3 regions of the Enterobacter sp. N5-15 genome follow, and region 3 is predicted to be linked to each of the others. Evidence: riboswitches for the same ligand, from Rfam matches in the RefSeq annotation. Region 3 holds a riboswitch; each other region holds the start of a gene.

Region 1 (10,190 bases), 500 kb from region 3:
AGAGCAGGGCAGGCACCCAGTCGCACAGCTCAACCCATGACGCCGCAGCCTGTGCGACGGCGGCGTCGGCACGGGTGACGTGGAGGATCTTGGCCCAGAACCATTCGCTGGAATAAATCCCGCCGATGTAGCGCGAGTAGTCTGTTTTGCCCGGCTGATGGCACAGGTGCGTAATGGCTTCAGCCTCTTCCACAGCGGTATGGTCTTTCCACAGCACGAACATGGCGTTCGGGTTGTCTGCGAACTCCGGGCGCAGCGCCAGCACGCGGCCTTCGGCATCCACGGGGGCTGGCGTGGAGCCGGTGCTGTCGACGCCAATGCCGACAATCTCAGCCCGCTGGGCGTCAGTCAGTTCAGCCAGGACGGTTTTGATCGCCGCTTCCATCGACTCGATATAGTCACGCGGGTGGTGGCGGAACTGGTTGTTTGGCGCATCACAGTAGCGCCCCTCTTGCCAGCGCGGGTACCACTCAACGCTGGTTGCTATCTCCTGGCCGGACGTACAGTCCACTGCCAGCGCGCGAACTGAATCGCTGCCAAAATCGAGGCCAATCGCAATTGCCATGGTGTTGCTCCATCGAAAAAACAGGTATGGAAGAACATTAGAGACTGGGGACAAAAGTCGTCAGGCAGGATCCGCTAATCTTATGGACTAAATTGCTGTTACAACGGAAAGTGTGACGCCGTGCAAATATTCAATGTGGACATTTCTGCCGCACTTATAGACACTTTTGTTACTGGTTATCTGCCTGCCCTGGCGGAGAAATCAGGGGGAAAGGCTGAAACATGGCGGACGTAAAAGCGGCGTGATGCTTTTTGGATCTTTTCGCGGGCCATTTTTAACCTGCTTTTAGTGATATGGACAATTGGTTTCCTTCAGGACCCTTGGGAGAACTGAATCTATGGCCGAAACGCAAAACGATCCCCTGCTGCCGGGATACTCGTTTAACGCGCACCTTGTGGCGGGACTGACCCCTATCGAGGCTGAGGGATATCTCGACTTTTACGTCGACCGACCGCTCGGGATGAAAGGGTATATCCTCAACCTGACCGTGCGAGGGGAAGGGATCATCAAGAACGGCGACCAGCAGTTTGTCTGCCGCCCCGGCGATATCCTGCTGTTCCCGCCGGGGGAGATCCACCACTATGGCCGTCATCCGGATGCCAAAGAGTGGTATCACCAGTGGGTCTACTTCCGTCCGCGCGCCTACTGGCAGGAGTGGCTTTCCTGGCCGGCTATTTTTGCGCACACCGGTTTTTATCGCCCGGATGAGGTTCATCTGGCGCAGTTTCGCGAGCTTTTTGCGCAGATTATTGAGGCAGGACAGGCCGGTGGGCGCTACGCTGAACTGCTGGCGATTAACCTGCTCGAACAGCTGCTGCTGCGACGGATGGAGGCGATAAACGAGTCGCTTAACCCGCCGCTGGATAACCGCGTGCGCGACGCCTGCCAGTACATCAGCGACCACCTGGCCGATAGCCAGTTTGATATCGCCAGCGTTGCCCAGCACGTCTGCCTGTCGCCGTCGCGGCTGTCGCATCTGTTTCGCCAGCAGCTGGGCGTCAGCGTATTGAGCTGGCGCGAGGATCAGCGCATCAGCCAGGCGAAGCTGCTGCTCAGCACCACCCGGATGCCGATCGCCACCGTGGGGCGCAACGTGGGCTTTGAGGATCAGCTCTATTTCTCCCGCGTGTTTAAAAAATGTACCGGTGCCAGCCCGAGTGAATTCCGCGCGGGATGTGAATAAACGGTAAAAAAAGATAAACAAACAGGTGAATGCGGAAAGCAACCTGTAAACTATTCAGACAATTGTTGCCTTGACGCGGTGCGGGGCGCTAAGCAGAATCGCTGATTCGTTTTCTGACCGGAATAGTTATGCAGGCATTGCTGGAACACTTTATTACCCAGTCCGTTATGTACTCGCTCATCGCCGTGGCGCTGGTGGCGTTTCTGGAATCGCTGGCCCTGGTTGGGCTGATCCTGCCCGGCACCGTGATGATGGCAGGGCTTGGGGCGCTGATTGGCAGCGGCGAGGTTAATTTCTGGCAGGCGTGGCTGGCCGGGATTATCGGCTGCCTGCTGGGCGACTGGATCTCCTTCTGGCTGGGCTGGCGCTTTAAGAAGCCGCTGCACCGCTGGTCGTTCATGAAAAAGAACAAAGCCCTGCTGGATAAAACCGAGCATGCGCTGCATCAGCACAGCATGTTTACTATCCTCGTCGGCCGCTTTGTCGGGCCAACGCGTCCGCTGGTGCCGATGGTGGCGGGAATGCTGGATCTGCCCGTCGCGAAATTCGTGGTGCCGAACATCATCGGCTGCGTCTTCTGGCCGCCGTTCTACTTCCTGCCGGGGATCCTCGCGGGTGCTGCGATTGATATTCCTGACGGTATGCAAAGCGGCGAGTTTAGGTGGCTGCTGCTGGGCACGGCTGTGCTGCTGTGGCTGGCGGCATGGCTCTGCTGGCGGTTGTGGCGCAGCGGGAAAGCGAATATCGATCGCCTGACGCGCTACCTCCCGCGTACTCGTCTGCTCTGGCTGGCCCCGCTGACGCTGGGTGTGGCCGTGGTAACCCTGGTCGCGCTGATTCGTCACCCGCTGATGCCGGTGTACGGCGAGATTTTATTAAAAGTGGTCAGCCGTTAAGGACTTTTTCCCTCTCCCCGTGGGAGAGGGTCAGGGCGAGGGCATCAGACCGCACAAGGTAAAAGCAAAACGGCAACCAGAGTTGCCGTTTTTGATGTTTGTACCCTCTCCCCGTGGGAGAGGGCCAGGGTGAGGGCATCAGACCGCACGAATGCCCAACAGCGAAGACGCCCCCGCTTTACCACTCAGCAGTTCTTCTGTTTTTCCATCCCACAAAATACGCCCTTCGGCAATCACCACCGATCGCGGCGCAATGCGAGCGGCATCTTCGATACTGTGCGACACCATCAGCATCGTCAGCTGCTGGCGCTGACAGACGTCCTGCACCAGCGCCAGCATCTCCTGACGCAGCGCGGGATCGAGCGCCGAGAACGGCTCATCCAGCAGCAGGATCGGCTGCTCGCGCACCAGACAACGCGCCAGCGCCACGCGCTGACGCTGGCCGCCGGAAAGCTCGCCCGGCAGCCTGTCGATGAACTCAGCGATCCCCATCTGTGCGGCGATAATCTCCAGCTTCTGGCGCTGGGCATCGTTCAGCCTGAGTCCCGGATGCATTCCCAGCGCGATGTTTTGCCGCACCGTCAGGTGGGTAAACAGGTTGTTTTCCTGAAACAGCATTGAGACCGGACGTTTTGCGGGCGGCGTGTAGGTATGATCGTGATTTTCAATGACGATCGCGCCGCTTGCCGGCTGCAGAAAACCCGCAATCAAATTAAGCAGCGTGCTTTTTCCCGCGCCGCTTGGGCCAAGTACGGCGATCATCTCCCCTTGACGCACGGAGAGCGTGAAGCGCATCGGCAGATGCTGGTAAAGCCAGGTTACATCAGTCAGTTTTAACATCACGCCCCGGAAGTTTTTCGATAGCGGTAAATAAGGCAAAGCACAGCAGCAGCAGTAACAGCGCGGTGACCGCGCCGTCCTGACTGCGATAAGAGCCGATTTGCTGATAGAGCCAGTATGGCAGCGTGCGGAAATCGTCATTGCCAAAGAGAGCCACCACGCCAAAATCCCCAATCGACAGCACGCAGGCAAACGCCAGCGCCTGCGCCAGCGGGCGTTTTAGCGCGCGCAGTTCAACCACCTTCAGCCGCTGCCAGCCCTGCATGCCCAGCGACTGGCACAGCAAACCGTAGCGGCTGTTGACGTCGCGCATCGGGTTTTCCAGCACTTTGAGCGCGTAGGGAATGGCCATCAGGGCGTTGGTGAAAATCACAATGCCATCGGCTCTTTCCGGCAGGCCGATGGTGCTGTTGAACAGTAAAAAGAAGCCCGTCGCCAGCACGATGCCCGGCATCGCCAGAATCAGCATGCCCGTCAGCTCTAACGCCTGTCCGGCCTTTTGGGCCTGCCGGGCATAGAGTTCACGGCTGCTCCACAGCAGCATCATGGTCAGCATGACGCACAGTAACCCAGCCGCCAGGGCGATACGCAGCGAGGTCCAGGTGGCCTGCCAGAGGACGGGCTGTTGCAGGACGGATATGAGATTGCGGTTCAGTCCGTCAACGATAACGGCCATCAGCGGCGGCAGCAGAAGCAGGAGCGCCAGCGCAATCAGGATAAAATCGGTGACGCGGCTGTGCAGGCTGTCCTGCGGATCGCGCCAGCCGGTTATTTGATTGCTGCCAGCGGGAATGGCTTTACTCAGCCGCTGGCTCAGCAGCACCAGCGCAAGGCAGCACGCCATCTGCACCATCGCCAGCAGCGCGGCGCGACCGGGATCGTAGTCGTAACTCAGCGCCTGGTAAATCGCCAGCTCAATGGTGGTGGCCTGCGGCCCGCCGCCGAGCGACAGCACGGTGGCAAAGCTGGCAAAACAGAGCATGAAGATTAACGCCGCGACGGGCGGGATCTGGCGGCGCAGCCACGGCCATTCGACAAAGCGAAAGAATGACCAGCCGCGCATGCCGAGCTGGGCGGCAACCTGACGCTGTTCGCCGGGAATGTTTTCCAGCGCCTGCAAGAAGAGGCGCGTTGCCATCGGCATATTGAAAAAGACGTGCGCCAGCAGAATGCCCCGCAGTCCGTAAGGCGAGAATGACCATTCCAGACCAAGCTGGCCGAACAGCGAAGCCAGCCAGCCCTGGCGTCCGTAAACGCTCAGAATACCAAATACCGCCACCAGCACGGGCAGGATCAGCGTCATGGCGCACAGGCGCAGCAGTGCCAGCCTGCCGGGAAAACGCCGCCGATACAGGGCACGCGCCAGAAAAATGGCCGGGATCGCCGACAGCAGAGCAGAGAGAGACGCCTGCCAGAAGGAGAACCGGATAACGTGCCAGAGGTAGCTGTCGTGCCAGAGGGCGAGCAGGTCGCTCTCTGGCGCGTTGAACCACAGTGCAAGAAAAGCTCCCAGGCTGACCACTACCATCACTATGGCGGCGAGCAGCCCGGGAAGTAACCAGCCGGGAATCAACGGCTGACGGCGCGTTGCCATTCACTTACCCATGCTGCACGCTGCGCGGCGACCTGCTGCGGCGTAAACTCCAGCGAGGCTGTTGGTTTGGTCAACTGCTCGAAACCTGCGGGCAGGGCAACGTTAGTGACCGGATACATCCAGTTGCCTGCGGGAATCGCATTCTGGAACGCCGGTGAAACCATGAACTTCAGGAACTTCTCGGCCAGCTCCGGCTGTTTGCTGGCGGCGGTACGCGCGGCGACTTCCACCTGCAGATAGTGCCCTTCAGCAAAATTAGCGGCAGCGTAGTTATCTTTCTTCTCGGCGATGATGTGGTAGGCCGGAGAGGTGGTATAGCTCAGCACCAGGTCGCTTTCGCCTTTCAGGAACAGGCCATAGGCTTCGCTCCAGCCCTTGGTCACGGTGACGGTTTTGGCGGCCAGTTTCTGCCACGCTTCCGGCGCTTTATCCCCGTAGACCTTCTGCATCCACAGCAGCAGGCCCAGACCCGGCGTGCTGGTACGCGGATCTTCATAAATCACGCGCCACTTCTGGTCACTTTCAACCAGCTCTTTCAGGCTCTTCGGCGGGTTTTTCAGCTTGTTTTTGTCATACACGAACGCAAAGTAGCCGTAGTCGAACGGCACAAAGGTGTCGTTTTTCCAGCCGCCCGGCACGTTAACGGCATCTGCCGCAACGCCGCTTTTGGCAAACAGTTTGGTTTGCGAGGCGGCTTCCAGCAGGTTGTTATCCAGACCGAGCACCACGTCGGCCTTGCTGTTTTTGCCTTCCATGCGCAGACGGTTGAGCAGCGACACGCCATCTTCCAGTGCCACGAACTTCAGCTCGCAGTTACAGTCCGCTTCGAAGGCTTTTTTGACTACCGGGCCAGGGCCCCAGTCGGCAGAGAAGGAGTCATAGGTATAGACCGTCAGGACGGGCTTGGCAAAAGCAGGCAACGCCAGCAGCGCCAGCAGGGGGAGAACTTTTTTTAACACTTTGCACCTCAAAGTTGAGTGGCAAAGGATTTTGAGCGACAGCCTCAAATCCCTTCGCCGGCGTTATCCGGATCAGGTTCGACGGGTATTATCTCAGCGCACATCTGTGATGCAGCACCCCGTTGAGAACGGCGCTATTGTAATGATTTGGTGAATATTACGAAAGCGTTATGGCTCCGGCGGTGCAAACCAGGCGGATTTAAAATCAAACCAGCCCAGGGTATTCATCCGCAGGCCGCGCATGCTGCGCTGGCCCTGGATCATCAGCCAGTGGTGGATCAACGGTACGATCGCCTGCTCGGCCAGAAGCTGCTGGCACCACGCAGCAAGATTCATTTCTCCCGCACGCCACTGGGCGGCATCCTGCTGCCAGTCACGGTCGATGCAGTGCTGGATGAGAGGAACTTCATACAGATGCGAGAAAAGGGAAAAATCGAGCGGCAGGGTAAAGTTGGCGCTGTTGAGCCAGATATCACTGGCGATCTCACCCTGATGCCATTCGTCATAGTCCACTTCCCTGACGTCTAACGTGACCCCCTCGGCTGCCAGCAGTCGGGTCATGATTCTGGCGATAAAACGATGCTCCACGTGCTCGCGGTAGTAGGTCAGGGTGATGGACTCCAGCCCGGCGGGTTTGTCGCAGTGCACCGGGCGGGCGTGGTGCCAGCGCGGAAGCAGGCCGTACGCCGGGAACCAGTATGTCTGGTACTGCTCTTCCGCATGGTAGATCAGATTGGAAGGAGACAAAACGTGGCTGATCCACTTGCGCACGGCCTGATTTGCCCCACGGTGGGTGCGGCGGTCAAAGAGGAGATAGTAACATCCCTCTTCCAGGCGACTCTCCACGGCCTTTTCTCCCGTGGTGGGGCCTTCAAGCGTTAGTCCGGCGCTCAGCTCTTCATTGAGATCCGGTAATACCCACACGTTCACTTCGTCGATCAGCGCCCGATAGCCAAAGTAGTCATCGAACGCGCGGATTTTCAGCTGGTTGCTGTTATTGCGGGACACGGAGTAGGGGCCGGTGCCAATCGGCTGGCTGGCAAAGTTGTTCAACGATTCCCACTCACCGGGCAAAATCATCGACGGCACATAGCCCAGCAGCCAGGGAAGCCACTTATCCAGCTGCGACAGCTCGATATCCAGCGTCCAGGCCGTGGGGGAGTGGACGCGGGAGATATGGGAGTAGAGCGGGAGCTTGCGGACGCGTTCCAGAGAGGCGATGACGTCGTGCATTTCCAGCTCGCGGCCGTGGTGAAAGTGGATGCCGGGGCGTAAGAAGAAGCGCCAGTGAAGCGGGGAAACCTGCTGCCAGTGGTGCGCGATATCCGCTTCCAGTTCCCCGTTTTCCTCATTTATGCGCGTCAGGCCGCTGAAGATTTGCCGGGCCATGTGGGTTTCAGAGCGGCGTAAGGCCGTGCCGGGCAACAGATTTTTCATTGGGCGATAGTAGAGCACCCGCAGGATGTGTCGGCCCTGACGAAAGCTGCGTCCGAGATGGGAAACCAGCATCTGGCGCACGGCGGCTTTGTCGCCCACCAGCTGTACCAGCTGATCGATGCGGTCCTGCTCCAGCAGGTCTTCCGCGCGCTGCTGCTGCAACGCCAGCCCGGTATAGAGAAAGGTCAGTCGCGAGCGTTTGCCGCGTCCCGCCTCCGCTTCCCAGCTTAACCATCCCTGCTGCTGCATGGTGTTGAGCAGCGTGCGCATATGGCGGCGGGAACAGCTAAGCAGGTCAGCCAGCTCGTTGAGCGTGGTCTCCTGCGATTGCCCCTCGCAGCACTGCCAGAGGCGGATAAACTGTTGTTGCAGACGACCGGAAGGCATAAAAGGGGAACTCCTGACAAAAAACCAGCAATTTATTTATCCCTATATTAGGCCAATAATTCTCCTCGATGAAGCGAGGAGGTAAATTATGAAGAGGTCTACCGCACGTCAGTTTTATCAGCAGTACTTTTCAGCGACAAAGGGATCGTCCTGGCTGGCCCGCCGGTGTGCAGAGCAACGGCTGAAAACGTTAGAAGAATTGATGCAGTGGGACGTTACAACACCGACCTCTTCCCGCTAACTCGCCTCGATCATGTGTGACTGAGTATTGGTGCTAATCACCCGCCAGCAAAATGTTTTTGCTGGCTTTTTTCGTTTATTCTTTCACCCGGTTTCGATTTGCTTTCACAAGGACTTGCGCATGCTGTGGTTGATGACGATGGGGCGGCGCCTGAACGGCGTGTATGCCGCTTTTATGCTGGTGGCCTTTATGATGGGCGTGGCGGGTGCGCTGCAGGCGCCGACGCTGAGCCTGTTTCTCAGCCGCGAGGTGGGGGCACAGCCGTTTTGGGTCGGCCTGTTTTATACCGTCAACGCCATTGCCGGGATCCTGGTCAGCCTCGCGCTGGCGAAACGATCGGACAGCCAGGGCGATCGCCGCAGGCTGATCCTCTTTTGCTGCGCCATGGCCGTGGGCAACGCGCTGCTCTTTGCCTTCAACCGTCATTATCTGACGCTGATTACCTGCGGCGTGCTGCTGGCGTCGCTGGCGAACACCGCCATGCCGCAGCTGTTCGCGCTGGCCCGTGAATATGCGGATAATTCGGCGCGGGAAGTGGTGATGTTCAGCTCGGTGATGCGTGCCCAGCTCTCGCTGGCGTGGGTCATTGGGCCGCCGCTGGCCTTCATGCTGGCGTTGAACTACGGCTTTACCGCCATGTTCTCCATCGCCGCCGGGATTTTTGTCATCAGCCTGGTATTGATTGCCTTCGCGCTGCCGTCCGTGGCGCGCGTCGAACAGGCGACGGATAAACCTGTCACCCAGGTGAGCGGCTGGCAGGACAAAAACGTCCGCATGCTGTTTATTGCCTCCACGCTGATGTGGACCTGCAACACCATGTACATCATCGATATGCCGCTGTGGATCAGCAGCGATCTGGGTTTACCGGATAAACTCGCGGGGATCTTAATGGGGACCGCCGCCGGGCTGGAAATTCCGGCGATGATTCTGGCGGGTTACTACGTTAAGCGCTTTGGAAAGCGTCGGATGATGATCGTCGCCGTGGCGGCCGGGGTGCTGTTCTACGCGGGGCTGATCCTTTTCCATTCGCGTGAAGCGTTGCTGGCGCTGCAGCTGTTTAACGCCGTGTTTATCGGGATTGTTGCCGGGATCGGCATGCTCTGGTTTCAGGATCTCATGCCCGGTCGTGCAGGCTCGGCGACCACGCTTTTTACCAACAGTATTTCAACCGGGGTGATTCTGGCAGGCGTGATTCAGGGGGCGCTGGCGCAAAGCTATGGGCATGCGTCTGTTTACTGGATGATTGCGGCGATCTCTGTCGTGACGCTTCTGCTGACCTGCCGCGTGAAAGACGTGTGATTGGATCAATGAAACGGAGCCCGGAAATGCCGGGCTCTGCGAACCGTTTACTCTGAATACTGATATTTACGCTGCGCGCGTAGCGTCAGGTACATATGGACGAGGCCCATGAAACCGTGTGCCCAGAAATATGTCTCAATAAAGACCGTCAGGAATTTATGCAAATTTAAGGCGGATTCCGTGATGGACGACACGGGCCCGAGCGTGGCGTTCAGCACGAACCAGGCCGCGCCGCAGAGTGCAACGCCCAGCAGCGCCAGCACGCCCAGACCTTGCACCGTTGCCGCCATGCCGCCGGCATGCGCGTCAGGAAGCTGACGCTGCGTGAGGGTGCGAATATCGTCAATGATTCCACGAAAATCCAGCACCAGCCAGGCGAAGTAATATTTAAATCCGCGCTGGGTTAACATCCATGCCATCATGGCAATGCCACAAAAAATTAAACCAAATCCGGAGATAATATGCATCCAGGTGACAATTCCGTTCAGTCCGGATTCGTGAAGGGCTTCACTTTCGGTGAAATTAGAATTGATAATCTGGACCAGCACCAGAACGGCCACAAGAATGTGCAGTACGCGAAGAAAAGGCGTTTCTTTATGGGGAAGCGCATTGCGTAGCGTTGGGTTCATCGCTTTTTACCTCAATAATGAGAGAGCTGATGCGATGCAGTGTGACGCAGATTAATTAACGAAACCTTAACGATGGATTGCGTCACACTGTATTTATGCGTTCTGATTAGCGGGCAGGATCAATATGCGTCATCACGTTCAGCACGTTGAATTTTTGCAT
Region 2 (10,190 bases), 2.0 Mb from region 3:
TATTATTATCCACTTCGTCGTGCAATGATTTGAACTGCTGGCGGGTGTTGTTATTCATTGCCTGTAACGTCTGCTTTGTTGCCTGAAGTTCCTGAGCGGTGGCGGTAACAGCCTGGCTGTTGTTAGCCACTTTCGTTTGCGTTGCTGCGTCAACCTGCACGCGCGTCACGGTAGTCGTCACGCCATCTTTTCCATCTACGCCGTTAGTGGGTTTAGGGGCACTTTCCAGGCTATCAAGACGGTTATCCTGCACTTTGTTAACGTTTTCCATATTGATAATTTCAGTGCCGTTCGTCATGACGCCCTGTAAAGCAGCCTCACTTTTTTGATTCGCAGTATCTGCGAGCGCACCAGCAAGTAATGCTTTTTGCTTAGCCTCATTTGTGGCTTGATCAACGATCAAAACACCTAATTTAGTCGATTGAAGGTCGCTATCAACCTGAGTTAAGCGATTGTCAGTTGAGAGATCGCGAGCAATACTATCAGCATTGTTTTGCGTAATTTGGTCTTGATGGTCAATCACAATATTTGTGATTGATGCATCGTCCCAGGCTGCAGCAGCATCGGTAATATTCATGGCGCTACCTGCTACCACGCCTAATACAAAAACAGAAATAACAGATTTCTTAAAAGCTTTCATTCGAAGGACTCACATCATTAACGTATTGAAAAACAAATTTAAGCAGAACGGTTTTGGCTTTATTGAGCATGAAGGTATCTGTATTTCCATATATCAATACAGGTTATTCATTGCTTAGATCTTTTTTAGTTGCGTGAATAAACTATCAATTAAACCCAAACTGATTATTTTGATCTAAATCATAAATGATATGAATAAATACATGGTCAGGATACGACGCCGTGGTGATTTATTTAATGTATACATTGACTTATGGATTGTGTGGTAAGCCAGGGGAAACGTTAAGCCATTGATGAAAATACGAATGTTCAATGGGTTTAAATAAATTAATATTTCCTTTTTCTTTCATGCGAAAGAAGTTTCTATATCTTATAAAAGATGAAGGGGCACGTAATAAAAAATAAAAATAATAGCCTCAGTAAACGTGCGTAATAAAGGTTTTCAATAAGGCGTTAACAATTATTGAACCAGAATTAACTAAAGCGTAATAAATATAGGCAAATGACTGGAAAGTACGTCTGGAGATTTCAGCTATGACACGCCCGGCGATAAATCGAAACTCCTTGCGCCTGGCCCATGGCCGCGGTTACACTAAACAACGTTAATGAGTTTTTATAACTCTCTGTTTTAAAAGTATTTTGACTCGGGGTGCCCTTCTTCGTTGAAGGCTGAGAAATACCCGTATTACCTGATCTGGATAATGCCAGCGTAGGGAAGTCAGATGCCTTCCCGGTCATCGCTTCTTCACGCAAGGCAGGAGCGAACCCATGCAGCCTGACCTGCTCGATTTACACGTTTTACGCCACTTCCGAACCTGTTCTCCGCTGACCCATTGTATGACCAACGATGTCGTACAGACCTTTACGGCCAACGTTCTGCTCGCGCTTGGCGCATCACCCGCGATGGTGATTGAGGCCGAAGAGGCTGAACAGTTTGCCGCGATCGCCGATGCGCTGCTGATTAACGTTGGCACGCTGACCTCACCGCGCGCCCAGTCGATGCGCCGGGCGATTGAGAGCGCGGTGGCGGCAGACAAGCCCTGGACGCTGGACCCGGTTGCCGTGGGTGCCCTGACGTTCCGCACCCGCTTTTGCCATCAAATTCTTGCCCTGAAACCGACCGCCATTCGCGGCAATGCCTCTGAAATTCTTGCCCTTGCCGGAATGAGCGCGGGCGGGCGCGGCGTTGATACGACCGATACCGCCGCCAGCGCGGTGTCCGCCGCACAGGCGCTGGCTCGCCAGACAAATGCCGTTGTGGTCGTCACCGGCGAGGTGGATTACATCACTGACGGGCAACGTACCCGCACGGTCACGGGCGGCGATCCGCTGATGACGCGCGTGGTGGGAACCGGATGCGCGCTCTCTGCCGTTGTGGCGGCGAGCTGCTCGCTGCCGGGCGACCGGATGGATAACGTCGCTGCCGCCTGCGGATGGATGAAGCGGGCCGGAACGGTGGCCGTTGCGCAGTCACTTGGGCCGGGCAGTTTTGCCAGCGCGTTCCTGGATGCGCTCTACACGCTGGAGGAGCAGGCATGAAGCGGATTAACGCCCTGACCATTGCCGGCACCGATCCCAGCGGCGGCGCGGGTATCCAGGCTGACCTGAAAACCTTCTCGGCCCTTGGCGCGTACGGCTGCTCGGTCATTACCGCGCTGGTGGCGCAAAACACGCGCGGCGTGCAGTCGGTCTACCGTATTGAACCGGATTTTGTTGCCGCGCAGCTGGATTCGGTGTTCAGCGACGTCCGCATCGATACCACCAAGATCGGCATGCTGGCCGAGACCGACATAGTGGAAGCGGTGGCCGAGCGGCTTAAGCGCTATCAGGTACAAAACGTGGTGCTGGATACCGTCATGCTGGCAAAAAGCGGCGATCCGCTGCTCTCCGCCTCCGCCGTCGAGACGCTGCGCAATAAGCTGTTGCCGCAGGTGGCGCTCATTACGCCCAATCTGCCGGAAGCCGCCGCGCTGCTGGGCACATCGCACGCGCAAACTGAACGCGAGATGAAAGCGCAGGGGAACGCGCTGCTGGCAATGGGCTGCGGCGCGGTGCTGATGAAAGGCGGACACCTGGATGATGCCGAAAGTCCGGACTGGCTCTTTACCCGCGACGGCGAAGTACGCTTTACCGCGCCGCGCGTGCAGACCAAAAACACCCACGGTACGGGCTGTACGCTCTCTGCCGCGCTGGCGGCGCTGCGTCCACGGCATGACGGCTGGTCCGATACGGTGCGCGAAGCGAAAATCTGGCTCTCAGCGGCGCTGGCAAAAGCCGATACTCTGGAAGTGGGTCACGGTATTGGGCCGGTTCATCATTTTCATGCATGGTGGTAACCCAGTATACTGGCAGGAAACACCACGCCTGAGAAAACAGAGATGGAACAAGCGCATACCCGGTTAATCGCTCAACTGAATGAACGGATCGCCGCGCCTGACAACACGCCGCTGTACCTGAAATTTGCCGAAACGGTAAAAAATGCGGTGCGAAGCGGCATGTTAGAGCACGGGAATATTTTGCCCGGCGAGCGCGATCTGAGCCAGTTAACCGGGGTGTCGCGCATCACCGTGCGAAAAGCGATGCAGGCGCTGGAGGAAGAGGGCGTGGTGACGCGTTCCCGTGGCTATGGCACGCAAATCAACAACATCTTTGAATATTCGCTGAAAGAGGCGCGCGGCTTTTCCCAGCAGGTGGTGCTGCGCGGTCAAAAGCCGAATACGCTATGGGTCAACAAGCGGGTGGTGAAATGCCCGGAAGAGGTCGCAAACCACCTGTCGATCCCGCCGGACAGCGAAGTCTTTTTGCTCAAGCGCATTCGCTATGTGGATGACGATGCGGTGTCGATCGAAGAGTCCTGGGTGCCGGTTGGGCTGATTCCCGATGCGGATGCGATTGGCATTTCGCTGTACGATTACTTCCGCAGTCAGAATATTTTCCCGCAGCGTACCCGTTCGCGGGTCAGCGCCCGCATGCCGGACAGCGAGTTTCAGGCGCACATTAAGATGGACGAAAAAATACCGGTGCTGGTGATCAAGCAGGTCGCGCTTGACCAACAGCACCGGCCGATTGAGTACAGCATCAGCTACTGTCGCAGCGATCTATACGTCTTTGTGTGCGAGGAATAATTCGTCGCGAGTCGGGGCGCAGTCCCCGCCGCGGTGGCTGACTACCCAGGACGCCACGGCATTCCCCAGCAGAACGGCGTCTGCCAGTGACCATCCCGCCGCCAGCCCGGCAAGCGTTCCGCCCGCGTGGCTGTCGCCAGCGCCAATGGTATCCACCACCGTGGCCGGAAATGCCGGAACAACGCCCGAGACGTCACCGTCATACCATGCGGCACCGTCTTTATCATGCCGCACAATCAGGGCGGCACCGAAGCGATGCTGCCACTCCGCACCCAGATTTTCAGCCGCTACACCCAGTCGTTCGGCTGCGATCTCCGCTTCCTGACGATTAAGCGACACAATCGGTCTGCAGGCCATAATTCGCGCCATCAGCGCGTCGGGGATATCCGCGATGCGGGGACCGAAATCAATAAAGGCCGTCACGTCCTGCAACCCCTCCAGCCAGCGTGTCAGCAGCTCGCCGCACGGCGAGGCCAGCTGATAGCCGGATAAATAGACCAGGCTGTTCGACGGGATGTTAAGCACATCAAGCCAGCGCAGCTGCCACTGGTTCTCCACGCCGCTAAAGGACATAAAGGTGCGCTCGCCGTCCGGCTCCACCAGCGCCAGGCACCAGCCGTTATCGCCGGTTTCGGCCTCGATGGCGCTGTGCAGATCCTGCTTCGCCATGGCGTTGCGGATGATATCCGCCCACACGCCGTGGCCGACGGGCAGAGCGTTTTGCGCCGTAATGCCGAGCCGTTTCAGGGCGATGGCGATATTCAGCGCGCAGCCGCCAATATTCACGCCCTGCTGTTTGAGCTCGATATCGCACCCGCGCCAGGGCAGGGCGTAGGCGTCGGCGATGACGTCAATCACCGCTGCGCCCAGCACCGTTACCGGACGCGTGGCGTGCAGGGTGTCGAGACGTTGGGCAAATGAATTCATACGCCCTCCCTTTGCTCCCGATAGTGCAGCAGTTTCTCGCAATAGTGGCCGAAATCGAGCCGGTTGACGGCGTCGAGTTCGGCTTTGAGCGCCGGGTCAATCGCCTGCACGCCGTGGAGCGCACCGCAGATGGCCGTCGCCATTGCGCCAATGGTGTCGGTATCGCCGCCCAGATTGGCGCATAAAATGGCGCAGCGGTTTGGGTCGGTTCCCGCCAGTTCGACCATCGCAATGGCCGCCGGAACGGACTCAACGGTGCTGGTTCCGGCCCCCACGAGCTGGTACACCTGCTCGCTGGCGGACTCAACCCCGTTGGCTTCCCGCACGGTCTTAAGCGCCAGCTCAATACGTGCTGCGAGCGACGCGCTGAAGGTGGTGGTTTTCGCCTCCTGCGCATAGCGGGCGATACCCGGCAGCGCATCGACGATGTTCTGCCAGCTTTCGCCGTCGACGGCGCGGGAAATCGCCCAGGCAATCACCACCGCGCCGGCAATGGCGAGATCGGATTTATGGGTCGGGCTGGAGGCCAGCGCCACCTGCTCAACAAAGTGCTCCAGACGCGTGGCCGGAAGCAGGCAGCCCAGCGGGGAGGCGCGCATTGCCGCCCCGTTGGTCACGCCGTTGTTTTCCAGTTCGCTGACCGGCTTCCCGTCGCGAATCGCGTTAAGCGCGATTTTGGAGGTCGGGCCGAGCACGTTCTTATTAAACGCATCGAAATCGAGCGCCCATTGCAGAATATGCTTGCCGATAACGTCCGCGTTGATGTCTCCCTCACACTCAATAATCGCGTCCGCCAGGCACAGCGCCATTGAGGTATCGTCGGTGAACTCCGCCTGTTTGAAATAGCAGGCCGCATTATTCTCTGCCGGGCCGGGTAAAAAGCGGTCGATCCAGCCGAAGTGCGCTTTGACGCGCTTTCTCGGCCACAGCTCCGACGGCATGCCCATCGCATCCCCTAACGCCTGCCCGTAAAGAGCACCGAGAACACGTTCTTGTTTCATTTAACTTCCCCTTGTGTTAGCGCGGCATCGCCATCAACCACCTCAATTGCGGTGATCTCTTTATCCGATTCGCGGAAAAACAGCATAAACAGCACGGCAATCACGGCAATCATGATTGCACCAAACGCCCACATTCCGGCCCAGTTGAAGGTCAGCCCATTCACCGGCTCTTTGTATGCGAACATTTTTTCCATCATCACGCCGCCCAGGCGGTAGCCCAGCAGGCTCCCAAAGCCCTGGCAGCACAGCGTAATCAAGCCCTGCGCAGCGGTGCGCATGTGCACCGGCGCTTTTTTATCCACGTAGATGTACGCGGTGACGTAGTAGAAGTCGTAGCTCACGCCGTGCAGCAGAATGCCGAGGAACAGCAGGGCGTAGGTGAAGTACTGTTCCGCTCCGCCGTAAACGAAGAACCCGTAGCGGATGGCGGCAGTGATCAGACCCAGCAGTAAGACCTTCTTAATACCAAAGCGTTTGGTAAAGAACGGCAGCGCCAGCATAAAGAAGATTTCGGAGAACTGGCCGAGCGTCATCCAGCCGGTAGCGTTTTTCATCCCCACTTCGGTGAGATAGCCGTTGGCGAAGATGTAGTAGAAGGCCAGCGGCATGGCGAACAGGAACGAGCAGAAGAAGAACACCAGGAAGTTTTTGTCGCGCAGCAGGATCAGCGCGTCCAGCCCCAGCATCACTTTGATATCCAGCTTGCCGGTGCTCTTCGGCGGGGTGTTCGGCAGGAACAGGGCAAAGGCGCCGAGCAGGGCGGAGCTGGCGGCCGTCATCAGCAGCGGAATATTGGTATCGGAAATGTCGCTGTAGCCCAGCATCTGCGGCAGGAAGCCGCACGCCAGCCCGGAGGCGATCCAGCCGATGGTGCCCATCACGCGGATGCGCGGGAAATCGGCCTCGACGTCGTCCACGTTGGCGAAGGCAATGCTGTTGGTCAGCGCGATGGTCGGCATATAGGTCAGGGAGTAAACCAGCAGCAGCGGGAAGAAGGTGCTGAACTGGGTTTGCTGGGCGGCGAAGTACATCAGAATCGCACCGGCGAACATCAGCACCGCCAGCACTTTCTGGGCGGCGAAGAAGCGGTCCGTCAGCGAGCCGACCAGAATCGGTGAAAGGATAGCGGCAATGGCGGTACAGGCGTAAGACCAGCCGATTTCCCCGGCGGTAAAACCGCTTTTGCTCAGCCACAGCCACAGCGGCACAAACCAAGCGCCCCAGATAAACCATTCAACAAACATCATGAATGACAGTTGGACTTTCGTTTTCATTTTTTAATCCTGCATGTCAGAGAGGGTACGCCTTTAACATACCACTCAATAATACCTTTTAAATACCTTTGTGGCGATTGTTTGATCAATGTAACAGTTTTGTTGTACACGAATCGAGCCAGCAGATTGTGCTGAAAAAAAATGCAAAGGGTGGAAAATCTGTTAAGTCGGTACCAGGCTTAGTCTGCCCATAAAAGATGGGACTGGATAAACACACACCGACACGACGTCGGACTTACGGGAGTATCACATGACTGATATTGCGCAGTTGCTTGGCAAAGACGCCGACAGCCTTTTACAGCATCGTTGTATGACCATTCCAGCCGACCAGCTGTATCTGCCTGGTCATGACTACGTTGACCGCGTGATGATCGATAACAACCGTCCGCCTGCGGTCCTGCGAAATATGCAGACGCTCTACAACACCGGGCGGCTCGGCGGCACCGGGTATCTCTCTATTCTGCCGGTGGACCAGGGCGTTGAGCACTCGGCGGGCGCCTCTTTCGCGGCGAATCCGCTCTACTTCGATCCGAAGAACATTGTTGAGCTGGCGATTGAAGCTGGCTGTAACTGTGTGGCCTCCACCTACGGCGTGCTGGCTTCGGTTTCGCGTCGCTATGCCCACCGCATTCCGTTCCTTGTGAAGCTGAACCACAACGAAACCCTCAGCTACCCTACCGAATATGACCAGACCCTCTACGCCAGCGTCGAGCAGGCGTTCAACATGGGGGCGGTGGCGGTAGGGGCGACCATCTATTTCGGCTCTGAGCAGTCTCGCCGTCAGATTGAAGAGATCTCCGCGGCGTTTGAGCGCGCGCACGAGCTGGGCATGGTCACCGTACTGTGGGCGTATCTGCGCAACAACGCGTTCAAGAAAGACGGCGTGGATTACCACGTGTCGGCCGACCTGACCGGGCAGGCGAACCACCTGGCGGCGACCATCGGCGCAGATATTGTGAAGCAGAAAATGGCCGAGAATAACGGCGGCTATAAAGCGGTGAACTTTGGTTACACCGACGATCGCGTTTACAGCAAGCTGACCAGCGATAACCCGATCGACCTGGTGCGCTACCAGCTGGCGAACTGCTACATGGGCCGTGCGGGGCTGATTAACTCCGGCGGCGCAGCGGGCGGTGATACCGACCTGTCAGACGCGGTGCGTACGGCGGTTATCAACAAACGCGCGGGCGGCATGGGGCTGATCCTTGGCCGTAAGGCGTTTAAGAAATCGATGGCCGACGGCGTGAAGCTGATCAATGCGGTGCAGGACGTCTATCTGGATAGCAAAGTCACGATTGCCTGACGCCTCCATCTCCCTCTCCCTGTGGGAGAGGGTTGGGCTGAGGGCATCATCGCGCACCGTGTGAAACATCAGCGCAAAAGCACGCAGTCCGGCGGCAGCCTGCACTGCAGCGCGCCGGGCAACACCTCAATGCGGAACTGCGTTCCGCTCAGCGGCTCTCCGTCGAGGTTAAAGGTCATCCCGTGCGGAGCATTCACTTCAAACCACGCCGACTTCCCGGCGATGATATTTGGACTCTCTTCCGGCTGCGTCAGCGTGGTAAACAGCGCGGGCAGCAGGCCGTCGCCCGTGAAAATACGCAGCTGTAGCTGACCGTCATTGATCAGCGCCTCCGGGCACAGCTGCTGCCCGCCGCCAGCCTGGCGGCCATTGCCAATCCCAATCACCAGCGCGTCACCCTGCCACTGAAAATCCTCGCCGCGAATTTCGCAGCGGTCAGGCTTGAGGGTGTCCATGCGCATCAGGCCGTGGATCAGGTACGACACGCCGCCCAGCGCCGCCTTCAGCTTTTCCGGCGTTTCGCTGGTGATGCGTGTGCCAAACCCGCCCGTCGCCATATTGATAAAGCAGGTTTTATCATTCACCTGCGCAATATCCACAGCGGTGGCCTTGCCGAGGATTGCCAGCTGAAGCGCCTTCTCTAACTCCTCCGGGATCCCGGCGCTGGTGGCAAAATCATTGGCGGTACCGAGCGGTAAAATGCCCATCACCGGCCGGTCCGCCGGGGGCAGGTCGATAAGCGCTGACGCAATCTCATTGATGGTGCCGTCGCCGCCGCCGGAAATGATGGTGTTGACGCCAAGCCCGAGGGCTTCATTGATATAGCGTGCCGCGTCGCCTTTTTCCCACGTCACCCTGACGTGGACACGCGCGCCATCGTCACGCAAACCCTGAATCACCTGACGCAACAGATCGTTGCCCGCACTTTTGCCATTGAGAATCAATAAACTGTCTGGATAGGTTGCCATCCGCGCTGCTCCCTTTTTTAGCGTTAGTAAGAGTGTATAGCAGAGAGGAAAAAAGCGGGTAAGAACAGGATGAAAGGAACAAAATAGGCACGAAAGCGCGTTACACTTCAGCGATGAAGTTAATGTAATCACAGGAAAGTGATAATGAATAAAATTTTGGTAAGCGCTTGCCTGATGAGCTTCAGGGTTCGTTATAACGGAAGTGAAAAAGCGCGAATGAACGAGCAACTCGCTCGCTGGCAACAGGAACAACGTCTGGTTATCCACTGCCCTGAACTTGCGGCCGGGCTGCCTGTCCCTCGTCCTCCGGCAGAGATTATGTCCGCTGATGGCAAAGACGTGATGCGCGGACAAGCCAGAATTATTGAAAATACAGGGCAGGATGTGACTGAGCATTACCAGCTTGCAGCCTGGCTCGCGCTACGCACTGCTCAGGAATCGGGGTGCAGCGCTGCATTGTTAACCGATGGCAGCCCAACGTGCGGCAGTCAGCTTATTTATGACGGATCTTTTCGCGGGATACATAAAGTGGGGATGGGTGTTGCGGCATCGTTGCTTGCAGAGCATGGGATAGCCGTGTTCTCAGAGAAGCAAATCGACGAGCTTATTGCCTGGATTGCGGAAAGAGAAGGCAAAAAATAAGCCCGCGTAAGGGAGATTACGCAGGCTAAGGAGGTGGTTCCTGGTACAGCTAGCATTTATGGGTTATGTTTTTCAGCGGGGGGATAATACCCGTATTGAACGAAGCGGTATGTGATCCGATTCTAAGAATTATCCCAGCGCGAAAAAATTTCCCTGATCAACTATTTGCCGTGCGGGTTCCGGGTGCTTTCACCGTTGAAGTTACGCATCAGCAGGGCAAACTTCAGCTCCACCTCTTCAGGAACCGGCAGCCAGACGGTATGCCCGTCGCCCGGCGCCACGTCAATCGCTTCGCCTTTGCCGTTTTCCAG
Region 3 (10,190 bases):
ACCCGCTTTAATCTGCGCGTTCAGATAGAGGGTGACGCTCTTCGCCAGCTTGTCGAGCAGCGCATGCAGGGCCAGCGGCTCGGCGTACATCATCTTTTTAATCATGGTAAAGGCTTTGCTGCTGCCCCCTTCCACCATATAGGTCGCCAGCGTCCACGGGCTGCCGGAGAAGCCAATCAGCGGCACTTCACCTTTCAGCTCGCGGCGAATGGTGCGCACGGCGTTCATCACGTAGCCCAGCTCGCCTTCCGGATCGGGGATCGGCAGCTTATCCACGTCGGCTTTGCTTTTGATTGGGGAGGTGAAACGCGGACCTTCACCGGTTTCGAAGTACAGGCCAAGGCCCATTGCATCCGGAATGGTCAGAATATCCGAGAAGAGGATCGCAGCATCCAGCGGGAAGCGGCGCAGCGGCTGGAGCGTCACTTCACAGGCCAGCTCGGCGTTTTTGCACAGCGACATAAAATCGCCCGCCTGCGCGCGCGTGGCTTTGTACTCTGGCAGATAGCGTCCCGCCTGGCGCATCATCCACACCGGGGTGACATCAACGGGCTGGCGCAGCAGCGCACGCAGATAACGATCGTTCTTCAGTTCGGTCATTTTTGCAGTTCCTTAAGCGTCATGGCCTCAGTGTAACACTACTCATACTCGGCCCGACACATTGCCACGGTATCTTCTATCAGCCGACGCGCCACGGTACCCGGCGGAGGCAACAGCGGTAAATCGTCGTAGCGATACCAGTTCGCGTCCAGCAGCTCTTTCTGGTCAATAACGATCTCGCCGCTGTCGTATTCGGCCATAAATGCCGTCATCAGCGACTGCGGGAACGGCCACGGCTGGGAGGTGACGTAGCGCAGGTTCTTCACTTTGATCCCGCTCTCCTCCATCACCTCGCGCGCCACCGCCTGCTCCAGCGTTTCGCCCACTTCGACGAAGCCGGCCAGCACGGTGTGGATGCCGTTGCGATGGCGGGTATGCTGCGCCAGCAGGATGGAATCCTCCCGGCGGATAGCGACGATAATGCACGGCGCAATCTGCGGATAGTAGCGCTCGCGGCAGTGGCTGCAGAGCATCGCCCACTCGGTTTTGCTCGGACGCATGGTATGACCGCAGTAGCCGCAGTATTTATGCGAGCGGTAAAACTCTGCCAGCTGCACGCCCCGCCCCGCCAGCTGGAACAGCCCCACGTCCAGATCCAGCACCTGGCGCACGGATCCCATGTCCTGGCGGCGGGGCTGTTGGATCAACCACACGGGCTCACCCTGCCACTCGCCGATCTTTAGCGCTGGCTGGCCAACAAGTTCGAACGCCTCAGCTGCGCCATAGGGGATTTCCCCGGCAGGCAGCCATAACTTTTGTTCGTGACTGACGATCCACCAACCAAGATCTGATTTTTCAATAATACGATCCATATCTATTGCACTACCTTCGCTTCACTGACATGTTGTTAGCATTGTGGTTACATTCTGGATAAGCAGATTCAATCCTACATTTTGCGGAGTCGACCATGTTAAACCAGCTGGAAAGCCTGACTGAGCGCGTTAGAGGAAGTAACAAACTGGTGGATCGCTGGCTACATGTACGCAAGCATCTACTCGTGGCTTATTACAATCTGGTCGGTATTAAGCCTGGCAAAGAATCGTTTATGCGACTGAATGAAAAAGCGCTGGATGATTTTTGTCAGGGCCTGGTCGACTATCTGTCCGACGGCCATTTCAATATTTATGAACGCATTATCCGCGAAATGGAAGGGACAACACCGTATTTAGCGGCCAGCAAGCTCTATCCGCTGCTGGAAGCCAACACCCAGCAGATCATGGATTACTATGATTCCGCGCTTGAGAACGCCATCGATCACGATAACTATCTTGAGTTCCAGCGGGCGCTATCCGACCTCGGTGAAGCGCTGGAAGAGCGATTCACGCTGGAAGATAAGCTGATCGCCCTCGTGCTGGACAATGATTTGAACATCAGTAACGAAGAGAACGTCGCGCGCCCTGCTTGAGTTCTTCATCGTTAACGAGTAATTTACAACCATTCGCCCCTCTCACGAGGGGGATTTTTCTTGTCGGAGTGCCCAGCGCCTGAAAGCGCGGGCTGAGACCGTTAATTCGGGATCCGCGGAACCTGATCAGGCTAATACCTGCGAAGGGAACAAGAGTCACACTGCTGTTGTATCGCCTGAGGGCGATCCTCTCTTGCTTCATCCGTCGTCTGACAAGCCATGTCCTTCACTTTTGGAATGAGCTATGTCTACTGCAAAACTGACCCGCCGCGAACAGCGCGCACAGGCCCAACACTTCATCGACACGCTGGAAGGCACCGCTTTCCCGAACTCGAAACGCATCTACATTTCCGGCTCGCAGGCCGATATCCGCGTCCCAATGCGCGAAATTCAGCTCAGCCCGACGCTTATCGGCGGCAGCAAAGATAACCCGCAGTATGAAGACAACGAAGCCGTGCCGGTATACGACACCTCCGGCCCTTACGGCGACCCTGATGTTGCCATCAACGTCCAGCAGGGTCTGGCGAAGCTGCGCCAGCCGTGGATTGAGGCGCGTGATGATAGCGAAGCGCTAAACGAGCAAAGCTCTGCCTACACCAAAGAGCGCCTGGCCGACGACGGTCTGGACGGGCTGCGCTTTACCGGCCTGCTGACGCCAAAACGCGCCAAAGCGGGCAAATGCGTGACCCAGCTGCACTACGCGCGCCAGGGCATCGTCACGCCGGAGATGGAGTTCATCGCCATCCGCGAAAACATGGGCCGCGAACGCATCCGTAGCGAAGTGCTGCGCTATCAGCATCCGGGTGAAGGCTTTGGCGCTCGCCTGCCGGAGAACATCACGCCGGAGTTTGTGCGCGACGAAGTGGCCGCAGGCCGCGCGATTATCCCCGCCAACATCAACCATCCGGAGTCCGAGCCGATGATTATTGGCCGCAACTTCCTGGTGAAGGTCAACGCGAACATCGGTAACTCGGCCGTGACCTCCTCCATCGAAGAAGAGGTGGAAAAGCTGGTCTGGTCCACGCGCTGGGGTGCGGACACGGTAATGGACCTCTCCACTGGCCGCTATATTCACGAAACCCGCGAGTGGATCCTGCGTAACAGCCCGGTACCGATTGGTACCGTCCCGATTTATCAGGCGCTGGAGAAGGTCAACGGCATTGCCGAAGACCTCACCTGGGAAGCGTTCCGCGACACGCTGCTGGAGCAGGCTGAACAGGGCGTGGACTACTTCACCATTCACGCGGGCGTGCTGCTGCGCTACGTGCCGATGACGGCTAAGCGCCTGACCGGCATCGTCTCGCGCGGCGGTTCCATCATGGCGAAGTGGTGCCTCTCCCATCATCAGGAAAACTTCCTCTACGAGCACTTCCGCGAGATCTGCGAAATCTGTGCCGCGTACGATGTCTCTCTGTCGTTGGGCGACGGCCTGCGTCCTGGCTCTATTCGCGACGCGAATGACGAAGCGCAGTTTGCCGAGCTGCACACGCTGGGCGAACTGACCAAAATCGCCTGGGAGTATGACGTGCAGGTGATGATTGAAGGTCCGGGACACGTGCCGATGCAGATGATCCGCCGCAACATGACCGAGGAGCTGGAGCACTGCCACGAAGCGCCGTTCTACACCCTGGGGCCGTTGACCACCGATATTGCGCCGGGCTATGACCACTTCACGTCAGGCATTGGGGCGGCGATGATCGGCTGGTTCGGCTGCGCCATGCTCTGCTACGTGACGCCGAAAGAGCACCTCGGCCTGCCAAACAAAGAGGACGTGAAGCAGGGGCTGATCACCTACAAAATTGCCGCCCACGCGGCGGATCTGGCCAAAGGCCACCCGGGCGCGCAAATCCGCGATAACGCCATGTCGAAGGCGCGCTTCGAATTCCGCTGGGAAGACCAGTTCAACCTGGCGCTGGACCCGTTCACCGCCCGCGCCTATCACGACGAAACCCTCCCGCAGGAATCAGGCAAAGTCGCACACTTCTGCTCTATGTGCGGGCCGAAGTTCTGCTCGATGAAAATCAGCCAGGAGGTGCGCGACTACGCCGCCGCGCAGACCATTGAAGTGGGTATGGCGGACATGTCAGAAACCTTCCGCGCCAGAGGCGGCGAAATCTACCTCAAAAAAGAGGAGGCGTAATGTACCAGCCCGATTTCCCGCCCGTCCCCTACCGTTTAGGGCTCTATCCGGTGGTGGACAGCGTGGAGTGGATAGAGCGCCTGCTGAAGGCTGGCGTTCGCACCCTCCAGCTGCGCATCAAGGATAAACGCGACGAAGAGGTGGAAGCGGATGTGGTTGCCGCCATCGCGCTTGGGCGTCGGCATAACGCCCGCCTGTTTATCAACGACTACTGGCGGCTGGCCGTTAAGCACCAGGCTTACGGCGTGCATCTGGGTCAGGAGGATCTGGAAACAACGGATCTGAGCGCTATCCGCGAAGCCGGGTTGCGCCTTGGCGTTTCAACACACGATGACATGGAGATCGACGTGGCGCTGGCGGCCCGTCCCTCTTACATCGCGCTGGGTCACGTCTTCCCGACGCAAACCAAGCAGATGCCCTCCGCACCGCAGGGTCTGACGCAGCTGGCGAACCACGTTAAACGCCTTGCCGATTACCCTACCGTCGCCATCGGCGGGATCAGCCTTGAACGCGCCCCGGCGGTGCTGGAGACCGGCGTCGGCAGTATCGCCGTCGTCAGCGCCATCACCCAGGCCGCAGACTGGCAATTCGCCACCGAACAGCTGTTACAGCTGGCAGGAGCGGGTGATGAACGATCGTGATTTTATGCGCTACAGCCGTCAGATCCTGCTGGAAGATATCGCCATCGACGGGCAGCAAAAACTGCTCGCCAGCCGGGTGCTGATTGTCGGTCTGGGCGGGTTAGGCGCGCCCGCCGCGATTTATCTGGCAGGTGCAGGTATCGGTACACTGGTGCTGGCCGATGACGACGAGGTTCACCTCAGCAACCTGCAGCGACAAATCCTCTTTACCACCGAGGATATCAACCAGCCGAAAGCGCAAATCACCCGACAGCGCCTGAACCAGCTCAACCCGGATATCGAGCTGATTGCCCTGCAGGATCGGCTCAGCGGTGAAAGCCTGAGCCGTGAGGTCGCCCTTGCCGACGCGGTGCTGGACTGCACGGACAACATGGCGACGCGCCAGGCGATTAACGCCGCCTGCGTGGCAAGTAATACGCCGCTTATCACCGCCAGCGCGGTGGGTTTCGGCGGGCAGATGATGGTCCTGACCCCGCCGTGGTCGCAGGGCTGCTATCGCTGCCTGTGGCCGGATGATGCAGAGCCCGCACGCAACTGCCGTACGGCGGGCATTCTTGGTCCGGTGGTCGGCGTAATGGGCACAATGCAGGCGCTGGAAGCCATCAAGCTGCTCAGCGGCATGGAGACGGAACGCAATACGCTGCGGCTGTTTGATGCCCGCTCCAGCGGCTGGCGCCATCTGGCCTTACACCGCGCAAGCCGCTGCCCGGTATGCGGAGGTCGCGATGCGCATTCTGTTTAACGATGAGCCGATGAGATGCGACGACGGGCTCACCGTTGCGGTACTGCTCGACAAGCTGCGTCAGCTCAGGCCGGGAAGGGCGCTGGCGCTCAATCAACAGATCCTGCCGCGCGAGCAGTGGGAACATCAGCAGGTCAATGACGGCGACCAGATCCTGCTGTTTCAGGTTATCGCAGGGGGCTGAGATGTTACGTATTGCCGATAAAGTCTTTGATTCACATCTGTTTACCGGAACCGGAAAATTCGCCTCGCCGCAGCTGATGGTGGATGCCATTCGCGAAAGCGGCAGCCAGCTGGTGACGCTGGCGCTCAAGCGCGTGGATCTGCGTCATCACAGCGATGCCATTCTGGCTCCTTTACTGGCGGCTGGCGTCACGCTGCTGCCCAACACCTCCGGTGCCAAAACGGCCGAAGAGGCGATTTTCGCCGCGCAGCTGGCCCGCGAGGCGCTCGGCACCCGCTGGCTGAAGCTGGAAATTCATCCTGACGCCCGCTGGCTGCTGCCTGACCCTATCGAAACGCTGAAAGCGGCTGAAAAGCTGGTGCAGCAAGGGTTTACCGTCCTGCCTTACTGCGGCGCCGACCCTGTTCTGTGCAAACGGCTGGAAGAGGTCGGCTGCGCCGCCGTCATGCCGCTGGGCGCCCCCATTGGCTCCAACCAGGGGCTGGAAACCCGCGCGATGCTGGAAATCATCATCGAGCAGGCTACCGTACCGGTGGTGGTGGATGCGGGCATTGGCGTGCCAAGCCATGCCGCGCAGGCGCTGGAGATGGGTGCCGACGCGGTGCTGGTGAACACGGCCATCGCGGTTGCCGACGATCCGGTCATGATGGCGCGTGCGTTCCGCATGGCCGTTGAGGCTGGCCTGCTGGCAAGGGAGTCCGGCCCCGGCTCGCGCAGCTTCCAGGCGCAGGCCACCAGCCCGCTGACCGGTTTTCTGGAGGCGATCTCATGAGCACGTTTACCGAGCGCTGGCGGCAGCTTAGCTGGGACGACATTGCCCTGCGCATCAACAGCAAAACGACGGCTGACGTGGAGCGCGCGCTGAACGCCCGCCATCTGACCCGCGAGGATCTAATGGCCCTGCTCTCCCCGGCGGCCAGCGCGTACCTCGAACCAATGGCCCAGCGAGCGCAGCGGCTCACCCGCCAGCGTTTTGGCAACACGGTGAGCTTCTACGTGCCGCTCTATCTCTCTAACCTGTGCGCCAATGACTGCACCTACTGCGGTTTTTCCATGAGCAACCGCATCAAGCGTAAAACGCTCGATGAAGGTGAGATTGCCCGCGAGTGTGCGGCCATTCGTGAAATGGGCTTTGAACATCTTCTGCTGGTCACGGGCGAACATCAGGGAAAAGTGGGAATGGACTATTTCCGTCACCACCTTCCCGCCATTCGTCGTCAGTTTGCGTCGTTGCAGATGGAAGTGCAGCCCCTGGCGCAGGAGGAGTACGCGGAGCTCAAAACCCTCGGGCTGGACGGGGTCATGGTCTACCAGGAAACCTACCACGAGGCGACGTACGCCCGGCACCACCTGAAGGGCAAGAAACAGGATTTCTTTTTCCGCCTGGAAACACCGGACAGGCTGGGTCGCGCGGGCATCGACAAAATCGGTCTGGGCGCGCTGATCGGGCTCTCTGACAGCTGGCGGGTGGATTGTTATATGGTGGCGGAACATTTGCTGTGGCTCCAGCAGCACTACTGGCAGAGCCGTTATTCCATCTCCTTCCCGCGCCTGAGACCTTGCGCGGGCGGGATTGAGCCGGCTTCGCTAATGGATGAACGCCAGCTGGTGCAGACCATCTGCGCGTTTCGCCTGCTCGCCCCGGAAGTGGAATTATCGCTCTCAACGCGTGAGTCCCCGGCGTTTCGCGATCGCGTTATCCCGCTGGCGATTAACAACGTCAGCGCGTTTTCCAAAACGCAGCCTGGCGGCTACGCCGACGATCGTCTGGAGCTGGAGCAGTTTGTGCCGCATGACGGACGACGTCCGGAAGCGGTCGCCGCAGCCCTGACGGCGCAGGGTCTTCAGCCTGTCTGGAAAGACTGGGACAGCTGGCTGGGAAGAACCTCGCAATGACGTTGAAACGCACTGCAACATCATAAAAAATTGTCGAGGCGCTACGAAAAGGCAAAACCGGATGATTGTCATCGCTCGTCCGGTTTTTTATTGTCACACGGTCAGCAACGGATGCTGACCAGGGCGAAAAGCTTCTTCCTCGTTTCGCCCTGCCTCTGGTTCATTGCACAAACGGCCCCAGCCAGTTGAATAAGCATTTTCTTAATGGTTCTTAAGATAAATCATCCCGTCAGAAATCGTGTGCCGTATAATTCACCGCTAACCGCAGGACAGCGACTATGCTGAGAGGATATCGGCAGACGAAAAGTATTCACCATCAGGAACGATGTACAGCTCATGGCACTTCACAGCAAAAAGCTCTCTTTTACCCGACCAATCATGCTCAGCTTCGCGGGGATCATCTGCAGTTTTGTGGTGATCGCGGTCGCGGTGACGCTTTCGCAGCGAAAGGATTTTCTTGAGGATTATCACAAGATTAACAGCAATTTCACGCACAACCTGGCGGTGAACTACACCGAGTCGATCCTGCGTGAAAACGACTATATCCTTGGCCGTGCCGCGATGTACTTTTCGCGTAACGACAGGCTAAACGAGACGCTCAACGTCAACCCGACGCAAGGGCTGCAGATGGTGATGCATCTGCAGAACCTGATGCCGACCGTATCCTCCATCTCTCTGGCTGACACGCAGGGGCATTATCTTCGCGCACCGGAAGTACTCCCCACGGAGAAGAGTAAAACCTTCGATCCCCGAACGCGGCCGTGGTTTGTCGCTCAGGCCGAAGCCAGTATCTTCAGCCACTATACTCGCCCCTACATGGACTACTTCACCGGCCATCCGACGGTCACGCTCTATAAGCCATTGATTTCACCGGAAGGCAGACTAAAAGGAACGATCGCGTTTCATCTTGATTTGACGTCAATGGGCTACACCCTGCGTCAAATGGTGGCACCCGTTCAGGGGGAATTCTTCGTCGTCGAACGCGACGGCGCCGTTGTGCTTCACCCGGATACAGGCGCGCTCTTCAAACAGTACGTGAGCGAAGCGCTGATGGACAAAATGACCAGCGGCGAAGGGCACCTTTACGACAAGAAAAGCAACGCCTGGTATTACTACTACTCGTTTACCAATCCGGACTGGTTTGTTATCTACAGGGTCTCTGGCGAGACGCTCACCGATATCACCCGCCACGAAACGACGATTGTCGGCTGGGGGTTTGCGCTGGCGGCCATCATCATCATCCTCTTCGGCTTATACCTCCGCCACGCCTCGCGTAGCGTGCTGATGCACATTATCAATGCCATCAAAACCGGCGACGTCAGCGAGGCGCCGCGGCTGGAAGCGATGCTGAGCCACACTATCCAGTCCAATAAAGAGCGTGAGATGGCCTACGTGCGCCAGGCCACTCACGATGCGCTGACGGGCTGTAAAAACCGCCGCGCATTCGATAGCGATATCGCAGAGCTGCTGAATACCCAGCAGCCTTTCGCGCTGGCGCTGGTGGACATTGATAACTTCAAGTCGATTAACGACACGCTGGGCCACCTGACCGGTGATATCGTTCTTCGCAACGTGGCCCGCGAAGGGATCCAGATCATGCAGCCACATCACGTCTCGCTTTACCGTTACGGTGGAGAAGAGTTTGCGGTAATTTTCCAGGCTGAGCAGATGACGTCTGCGCTCTCATTGCTGGAAGCGTGGCGTATCGCTGTTGAAAAACGTGTCTGGCGAGAAGAAAACCTGCGGGTTACGTTCAGCGGCGGTCTTGGGGAGTGGCACTTTGAACCGCTGGATCAATTTGTCGGAAGCGTTGATAACGCCCTCTACAGCGCCAAACAGCAGGGCAAAAACCGCATTAACCGAACGTCCATCAGCTAATCCCCCCTCTTTCACCCCTGCCCATTTCGACGGGCCGGGTACCCGACAACGCAAAATTGTAACCGGTTTCAGAAAATCGCCGGTTTCTTTGTGATGCCTGACACACAATCGCGGTAAACCGGTTGTTGAAGCGGTCTGCACGGGATAATTATCAATAAACACATGTAGATCGAGGCTGATTATGAAGAACATCGTTTTATGCTGTGCAGCGGGGATGTCAACCAGCATGCTGGTTCAACGTATGAAAGACGCCGCGCAGAAAAAAGGGGTTGAAGTCACCATTAAAGCCGTTCCGGTTGCGGAGTTTAAAGACAACATCGCGACGGCCGACATCGTATTGCTGGGGCCACAGGTTAAATACGAGCAGGCTAAACTTCAGGCGCAGGCCGAGCCGCTGGGTAAAAAGGTCGCGGTGATCGACATGATGGATTACGGCATGATGAAAGGCGATGCCGTACTGGAAAAAGCGCTCAAGCTTCTGGAGTCATAATGGAAGACTTAGAAACCACGATTATGGAACTGCTGGTCAATGCAGGCGCAGCGCGCAGCGCGGCCCTGACGGCGTTACAGATGGCGCGTAAAGGTGAGTTTGACGAAGCAGAAAAAGCGATGGAAGAGTCGCGCGAATATGTGAAGCATGCGCACACGATCCAGACGCAGCTTATCGGTCTTGACGAAGGGACCGGGAAGCTTCCGGTTAACCT

Evidence for each region. A riboswitch is a leader RNA that binds a small molecule or an ion and turns the genes downstream of it on or off. The one in region 3 is predicted to bind thiamine pyrophosphate.
Region 1: it holds a riboswitch for thiamine pyrophosphate, as region 3 does, so the genes downstream of both, thiB (thiamine ABC transporter substrate binding subunit) here and thiC (phosphomethylpyrimidine synthase ThiC) in region 3, are expected to answer to the same signal.
Region 2: it holds a riboswitch for thiamine pyrophosphate, as region 3 does, so the genes downstream of both, thiM (hydroxyethylthiazole kinase) here and thiC (phosphomethylpyrimidine synthase ThiC) in region 3, are expected to answer to the same signal.

What each region holds. Positions count from the first base shown of each region.
Region 1 covers NZ_CM170150.1:750,411-760,600, forward strand. Annotated here, with positions in the region: gene araB (ribulokinase) at 1-565, opposite strand, end outside; gene araC (arabinose operon transcriptional regulator AraC) at 903-1,748, shown strand; gene AC2TE5_RS03545 (DedA family protein) at 1,877-2,644, shown strand; gene thiQ (thiamine ABC transporter ATP-binding protein ThiQ) at 2,783-3,484, opposite strand; gene thiP (thiamine/thiamine pyrophosphate ABC transporter permease ThiP) at 3,468-5,078, opposite strand; gene thiB (thiamine ABC transporter substrate binding subunit) at 5,054-6,037, opposite strand; TPP riboswitch at 6,069-6,169, opposite strand; gene sgrR (HTH-type transcriptional regulator SgrR) at 6,206-7,861, opposite strand; gene sgrT (glucose uptake inhibitor SgrT) at 7,950-8,102, shown strand; gene AC2TE5_RS03575 (sugar efflux transporter) at 8,223-9,401, shown strand; gene AC2TE5_RS03580 (cytochrome b/b6 domain-containing protein) at 9,449-10,030, opposite strand; gene AC2TE5_RS03585 (cation diffusion facilitator family transporter) at 10,137-10,190, opposite strand, start outside.
Region 2 covers NZ_CM170150.1:3,141,977-3,152,166, reverse strand. Annotated here, with positions in the region: gene AC2TE5_RS14970 (YadA C-terminal domain-containing protein) at 1-640, opposite strand, end outside; TPP riboswitch at 1,275-1,372, shown strand; gene thiM (hydroxyethylthiazole kinase) at 1,408-2,178, shown strand; gene thiD (bifunctional hydroxymethylpyrimidine kinase/phosphomethylpyrimidine kinase) at 2,175-2,975, shown strand; gene AC2TE5_RS14955 (GntR family transcriptional regulator) at 3,018-3,764, shown strand; gene AC2TE5_RS14950 (PfkB family carbohydrate kinase) at 3,738-4,691, opposite strand; gene AC2TE5_RS14945 (ADP-ribosylglycohydrolase family protein) at 4,688-5,692, opposite strand; gene AC2TE5_RS14940 (nucleoside permease) at 5,689-6,966, opposite strand; gene fbaB (class I fructose-bisphosphate aldolase) at 7,217-8,269, shown strand; gene yegS (lipid kinase YegS) at 8,338-9,237, opposite strand; gene AC2TE5_RS14925 (2-thiouracil desulfurase family protein) at 9,379-9,879, shown strand; gene trhP (prephenate-dependent tRNA uridine(34) hydroxylase TrhP) at 10,041-10,190, opposite strand, start outside.
Region 3 covers NZ_CM170150.1:248,351-258,540, reverse strand. Annotated here, with positions in the region: gene hemE (uroporphyrinogen decarboxylase) at 1-600, opposite strand, end outside; gene nudC (NAD(+) diphosphatase) at 639-1,412, opposite strand; gene AC2TE5_RS01190 (Rsd/AlgQ family anti-sigma factor) at 1,508-2,005, shown strand; TPP riboswitch at 2,060-2,171, shown strand; gene thiC (phosphomethylpyrimidine synthase ThiC) at 2,250-4,145, shown strand; gene thiE (thiamine phosphate synthase) at 4,145-4,786, shown strand; gene AC2TE5_RS01175 (HesA/MoeB/ThiF family protein) at 4,773-5,528, shown strand; gene thiS (sulfur carrier protein ThiS) at 5,512-5,712, shown strand; gene thiG (thiazole synthase) at 5,714-6,484, shown strand; gene thiH (2-iminoacetate synthase ThiH) at 6,481-7,608, shown strand; gene AC2TE5_RS01155 (sensor domain-containing diguanylate cyclase) at 7,945-9,486, shown strand; gene AC2TE5_RS01150 (PTS sugar transporter subunit IIB) at 9,668-9,976, shown strand; gene AC2TE5_RS01145 (PTS lactose/cellobiose transporter subunit IIA) at 9,976-10,190, shown strand, end outside.